Spirulina major PCC 6313: one gene and its partner. The protein of the gene in region 2 interacts with the protein of the main gene of each other region in a pairwise test. Links are inferred from orthologs where the notes say so. Each region holds a gene or a part of one and is shown on either strand. Other genes may lie near its edges.

Region 1 (2,983 bases), 1.7 Mb from region 2 along the record:
GCGGAGTTTGCGAAAGGGGATGCTATGGCCCAAATGCAGGTCTGAGCCGGTGGGATCAATGCCGAGCTTGATGCGCAGGGGGCGATCGCCCTGTTGCAGGCGAGCGATTAACTGTTCATTGGGATCATGGGAATCGGGCGCATGGGGAAAAATTTCCTGAGTGCCGCGTTGCAGCCATTGAAACTCTGAGGGGGAAGTCACCGGAAGCATGGGGGGAGTAGTTTAAAGACGAGGTGAATAAATCAGGGATGCGTGAAAGGGTGCGATCGCACGACAGGACTCAGAACCGGAGACTCAAGCTTAGGGGTCTTGATCCCATGTGCAAAAATCCTGTAATGTTTAACGCCAATCCCCAGCATCTAACGATAAGATACAGTGAGTAAACGGGCCAACCTTGAAAAAAGAGAGGTCTTATGTTAGCTCAGAGTCAAGGTCAGGGCAGCGATCGCCCTCATCCTAGGATTTGCTAAGGGCAATTGAGATGATCGATTCATCATTAGAGTGAGGAACTAAAATAACTGTGGCGACTAGCACTGTTCGGAAAAAGCAGGACTCCAAAAATCCCCGTTCTACCCCTGATAATTTTTTACTTGGGGTTGCTAAAGTCGCCGGTGGAACTGTTTTGGGCATCACCATGCTTAGTAGCTCCATCATCGCTGGTGGGCTGGTGGGCCTCGCCATCAGCTTTCGCAACCTGCCCGATGTGCGGGTACTCAAAAACTTCGCCCCCACCGAAACCACCTACATCTACGACGTGAAGGGCAAAATCCTCGACAGTCTCCACGGCGAGCACAACCGCGAAGTTGTCCCCCTCGAACGGATTTCCCCCGATCTCAAACGCGCTGTTCTTGCGATCGAAGATAGCCACTTCTACCTCCACGACGGCATCAACCCCAACAGCATCGGCCGCGCCCTCGTCGCCAACTGGCGCAGTGGTGGTGTTGTGGAAGGGGGGTCTACGATCACCATGCAATTGGTGAAAAACCTCTTTTTGTCCCGCGATCGCACCATTTCCCGCAAACTCGCCGAAGCCGTCCTCGCCATTCGGATCGAGCAAATTTTCGCCAAAGACCACATCCTAGAGATGTACCTCAACAACATCTACTGGGGTCACAACAGCTACGGCGTGGAAACCGCCGCCCAAAGCTACTTTAAAAAATCCGCCGCCGATCTCAACCTTGCCGAAGCCACTGTCATGGCGGGCTTGATCCAAGCCCCGGAAGACTACAGCCCCTTCATCGACTACCAAGAAACCAAGCGCCGCCAAAGCCTCGTCCTGTCCCGCATGGAAGGGCTGGGCTGGATCACCGCCGCCGAAGCCCAAGAAGCCCGCGCCACCCCCCTCCTGATCGGCCAACCCACCGCCTGGAAAAGTAGCGAACTTCCCTACATCACCGAAGCCGTGATCGGCGAACTCCAACGCCGCTTTGGGGAAGATGCTGTCCTCCAAGGTGGCATGCGCGTCCAAACCACGGTTGACTACTCCTTCCAACGAATGGCGGAAGAAAATGTCGCCGAAGCCCATCAACGTCTCCGCGCCCGTGGCCTCTATGCTGACCAAGTGGCTCTCGTTGCCGTTGATCCCCGCACCCACTTCGTCAAAGCCCTCGTCGGGGGGGTGAATTACAAAGAAAGCCAATTTAACCGGGCCATTCAATCCCTCCGCCAACCCGGTTCTGCCTTTAAACCCTTCGTCTACTACACTGCCTTCGCTAGCGGTAAATATACCCCCTATTCCGTCGTGGAAGATACCCCCGTGAAATACCGCGATGGGTCAGCGTACTACGAACCCCAAAACTACGGGGGCAGTTTTGCCGGGGCAATGTCGGTGCGAGATTCCCTGATTCAGTCTCGGAATATTCCGGCGGTGAAATTGGGTCAAGCCGTGGGCATTGATAAGGTGATTGAAATCTGTCGCACCTTGGGGATTAAAAGCCCCCTTGATCCGGTGGTGTCCCTGCCCTTGGGGTCGATTGGGGTTACGCCAATGGAAATGGCGGGAGCCTATGCCACCTTTGCGAGTAACGGCTGGCATTCTGACCCGACGATTATTGTGCGGGTTACCGATAGCAGTGGTAATGTCATTCTCGACAATACCCCTAAGCCTCGCTTGGTGCTTGATCCCTGGGCGGCTGCTTCGTTAACGTCGTCCCTGCAAGGCGTTGTCCAAGGGGGCGGCACAGCACCCCAGGCTAATTTGGGTCGTCCGGCGGCGGGAAAAACTGGTACGACGACTTCGGAGCGGGATGTGTGGTTTGTGGGGTATACGCCGCAACTTTCGACGGCGGTTTGGATTGGGAATGATAATTATCGACCGCTGGGGAAAGGGGTGACGGGTGGGGGCTACGCGGCTCCGATTTGGCGTGATTTCATGCGTGAAGCCCTGAAAAATGAACCTGTATTACAGTTCCCGGCTGCCTCAAAATTCCCCCGTCCGAAGAGTTAGCGGATCGGATTGGTGCGATCGCTCTATCCTGGCGGGCAGACTGTCCGCTGTTGTATGCCATGCAAGCCCTGAAACTCCAAGGATTGTTTAACGCTCGGTTTTTGAAAAATCTGCTGCCGATTCCGGCGACGAATCGACTGGAGCGATCGCAGCGTGTCCCTAATTTTCTCTTGCCGGATGTGGCGAATCGGACGACGGTGAAGCTCTCGGATTTTGTGGGGAAACATCCGGTTTTGCTGGACTTCACCCGCATTTTTACCGAAAACCACTATTGCCCCCTCTGCTACCCCCATCTTGTGGCGTTGAATGAGCAGTATGAGACGTTCGCGGCGCAGGGGATTGCGGTGTTGCTGGTGACGAGTACGGATACGCGGCAAAGTCAGCGGGTGGTGCAGGATTTGGGGCTGAAGCTGCCGGTGTTGAGTAATCCGAGTTGTGATGTGTTTCGGCTGTTTCAGACGGGGCAGGCCTTGGGTGCGCCGCTGCCGGCTCAGTTTGTGATCGATTTGGAGGGGCGGTTACAGGCGAAGCATTTGT
Region 2 (3,499 bases):
CGCAAATCCTTAGGAGTTGTGCCGCTGATTTCCTTTAAACCGTAGATATTCCGCCCCGCAGGCCACCGCTCCCGATGCCAAAATCAGCAGCACACTGAGGGCATTAATATCAGGTTTAACCCCGGTGCGAATCCGACTAAAAATCTCCATCGGCAGGGTCGTTGCTCCCGTTCCCGCTGTGAAGCTCGCGATCAAGAAATCATCCATGCTGAGGATAAACGAGAGCAAGCAACCCGCGAGAATAGCGGGGGCGAGTTCCGGTAACAGCACTTTAAAAAAGGCTTCAAGGGGAGTCGCGCCCAGATCTAACGCGGCTTCTTCGAGATGGGGGTCAAGGGTCGTTAAACGGGAGGAGACAACGATCGCCACGTAGGACAGGCAAAACACCACATGGGCCGCCACAATCGTCCAGAGGCTGAGTTGAATCCCCAACACCGCCAGAAAAATGAGGGTAGAGACAGCGATCGCAATATCCGGCACAATCAGCGGCAAATAGGCCACCCCCCGATAGAGCGACTTGCCCCAAAAGCGATACTTCGCCAAGCCCAACGCCATCAGCGTCCCAAAAATAGCCGCGATCGCCACGGATGCGATCGCCACCATCAGGCTATTCTCCAACGCCCGCACAATCCGCCCATCCTGAAACAGCTTCCGATACCAGCGCCAAGAAAACCCCGTCCAACCCGCACTATAGGCCGACTCATTGACGCTATAGACCGCCAAAACTGCGATCGGCAAATACATATAAAAAAACATCAACGCCGCAAACAGACCCTGCCACGACACCCGCCAAGGACGCGAATCAGAACGGCTCATCACTCCCAACTACTTCCCCTTCGTTTGGAAATAGGCCTCCATCACCTTCGCCACCATCGGCCCGGCCACCTTACCACCGCCGCCGCCCGAATGCTCCGCAAAGGCCACCACCACAATCTCCGGATTCTCATAGGGCGCAAACCCACCAAACCAAGCATGGGACTCACCCGGCGGCGCTTCCGCCGTACCACTCTTCCCCGCAGCAGAGGGAACCGTCGGAATATTCAACGCATTCCCTGTCCCCGCTGTCACCACCGACCGCAAACCTTCGCGCAGCACTTGCAGCGTCGTCGGCTTCAACTCCATAGACGTAGTCGGCTTCGGCGGCTGATCCGGATCTTGGAACAAATGCGGTGTGACCCGATAGCCCCCATTCGCCGGAACCGCAAACATCACCGCCACTTGCAGCGGTGTCGCCTGGGTAAACCCTTGACCAATCGACATATTCACCGTATCCCCGGCCGTCCATTCCCAGTCAAACTGTTCCCGCTTCCAGGCATCATCGGCAATCAGCCCCGCCGTCTCCGATTTCAATTCAATCCCCGTCGGTTTACCAAACCCATAACGACGCGCCCAATCAATTAACACCGGCCCGCCCACACCCCGGCCAATCTGACCATGGAACGTATTGCTACTCCAAGCCATCGCCCGCACATAGCCCATGGGGCCAAATCCAGCCCGGTTCCATTCCCCGAACGCCGTTCCCCCGACCCGCAGATAAGCAAACGTCGGCAACACCGTATCCGGCGGATATTTTCCCGACTCCATCCCCGCCGTAGCAGTCACCACCTTAAACGTCGAAGCCGGAGGGAAACCCCGCAACGTCCGATTCACGAAGGGATTTCCTTCCCCTTGGAGTTCGGCCCATTGTTCTTCTGTGATCCGCCCGGAGAAAATATTAGGGTCAAAGGTGGGATAACTGGCCATGGCCAAAACGGCCCCATCTTGTGGGTCTATCGCCACGATCGCACCCTTACGCTTACCCAGAGCCGCCTCCGCCGCCCTTTGCAAATCAAGGTCAAGGGTGAGTTGAACATCACGGCCTGCTTTCGCCGGTTTTTGTCCCAAAATTTGAACGGCCTGCCCCGATCCATCTACTTCCACCTGTTGGCCGCCCCATTCCCCCCGTAGTTCATCTTCGAGGGCTTCTTCCACACCCATTTGCCCCACAATATCCCCTAACCGATAGCCACGGGGTGCTCGTTCTTTCAGCTCTTCGGCATTGAGTTCGCCAGTATAGCCCAAGACGTGGGAAGCTAACTTTTGATTGGGATAGTCCCGAACATGCTCAATATCTACATCAACCCCTTGGAGATCACCGCTATATTCTTGAATCGCTGTAATTTGCTCAGGGGTCAGGTCTCGACCGACCCGAATTCGGGTGGGAGAGTTGTAGCCCGCCGCTTCAACGGGATCACGAATTTCAGCTTCCGGGAGGTTTAAGATTTGGGACAACCGCTGCACGGTGAGATCCCAGGTTTCGTATTTTTGGGCCAGCGGCCAGATGTAGGCCGAATGGGTGAGGCGGCTACTGGCTAAAATTCGGCCTTTGCGATCAAAAATTGTGCCGCGAACGGGTTGACGGGGCACAACGCGAATGCGGTTATTTTCGGCAAGTTCTTTGTTGCGTTCGCCTTCTACCAGTTGGAGGTATGCCAGCCGCGAACCAATACCGCCGAGCAACGTCAGGCTGATCAGGAGCATGATGAAAACCGATTGGTAGCTCAGACCGACGGTTCTGGGGGTTTGTTTTCGTCCAACTTTAGACGTGGGTTGTAGCGCAGTGGGATGAATGGCTCGCATTATTAGATTAACCGTTCAAGGGATGGATAGCGGAGAACCAATACAGAGAGGTATTGGAAATTCGTCGCCTAGAATGACACCCCGCAGATTGACCTGCCTGTGGTATAGGTTTGGGTCTAAACTGGCTTAGCTTTCGCATGATCTCGCCATGAATTGAACCTATATTAACCTCTGATTGAGTAATTTGTAGCATGGCTTGGGGTGAGATTAGTCAGAGGATGACGGCAATCGGCCGATTGCCAGGACAGGGGAGGGGGACTCATTCTGTCGGAGGGTTGATCACCCTACGATCGCTATTACGATCACTATATTTTGCCATCAGCATAAATTTGGCTCGTGATGACAATGTACGACATCCATTGGGGACAACTCTGCGCCAGGGCGTTGATCGTTCCTAGGGTTGGGGTTTCCCGCTGTTCCTGCCCAAGGCTCAGGGTTACCGAGGGAGACCGCTCACGGGTCTCGATGGGGCCAAGGTTCAGCGGGTTAGTATCCAGTGCCACGGTTTACCCTTCGGCTTCGGTAGATGCGAGGGGTTGTTCGGGGGGGAGGGTGGGCGCGTCATCGCTTTTTTCTTTGGACAGAAGGTTAATGATGGATGCTTTTTCTAGAAGTCCGAGGACGCTATTTTGCTCATCAACGACGACGAAGGTGGTGTTAGGTTGTTTTTCCAGTTGTTTAACGACGGTTAGGAGGGATTGATGGGCGGGAATTGTGAGGGGTAGGGTTTCGGTGTTGAGGAGGGTGCTGAGATCGGTTTCAGTCCAGAGGGAGGTGGGGATGGTTTTGAGGCTTTCGGGGTTGAGGGTTCCGAGTAGTTTGCCGTCGGCATTGGTGAGGATGAATTGTGAGTGTTGGGGTTGACCGATGATGTAGTTGT

The links. Proteins that work in one complex are often made in the same cells at the same time.
Region 1: the proteins of mrdA (region 2) and SPI6313_RS09855 interact in binary tests that used the Escherichia coli proteins (3 or more experiments, as listed by UniProt). The link is inferred for Spirulina major PCC 6313 from one-to-one orthologs.

What each region holds. Positions count from the first base shown.
Region 1 is NZ_KV878783.1:2,262,182-2,265,164, reverse strand. It holds SPI6313_RS09855 (PBP1A family penicillin-binding protein), read left to right. Parts: upstream 1-520; coding sequence 521-2,446; downstream 2,447-2,983. Other genes in the region: SPI6313_RS09850 (peroxiredoxin family protein), read left to right, coding at 2,506-2,983; tyrS (tyrosine--tRNA ligase), read right to left, coding at 1-210. UniProt on the Escherichia coli protein: Cell wall formation. Synthesis of cross-linked peptidoglycan from the lipid intermediates.
Region 2 is NZ_KV878783.1:3,973,608-3,977,106, forward strand. Bases 223-3,155 are described here. They hold mrdA (penicillin-binding protein 2), read right to left. Parts: upstream 2,620-3,155; coding sequence 826-2,619; downstream 223-825. Other genes in these bases: SPI6313_RS17580 (ABC transporter permease), read right to left, coding at 223-816; SPI6313_RS23070 (hypothetical protein), read right to left, coding at 2,925-3,122; SPI6313_RS17590 (site-2 protease family protein), read right to left, coding at 3,126-3,155. Also shown: more of SPI6313_RS17580, read right to left, coding at 10-222; more of SPI6313_RS17590, read right to left, coding at 3,156-3,499. UniProt on the Escherichia coli protein: Catalyzes cross-linking of the peptidoglycan cell wall. Responsible for the determination of the rod shape of the cell. Is probably required for lateral peptidoglycan synthesis and maintenance of the correct diameter during lateral and centripetal growth.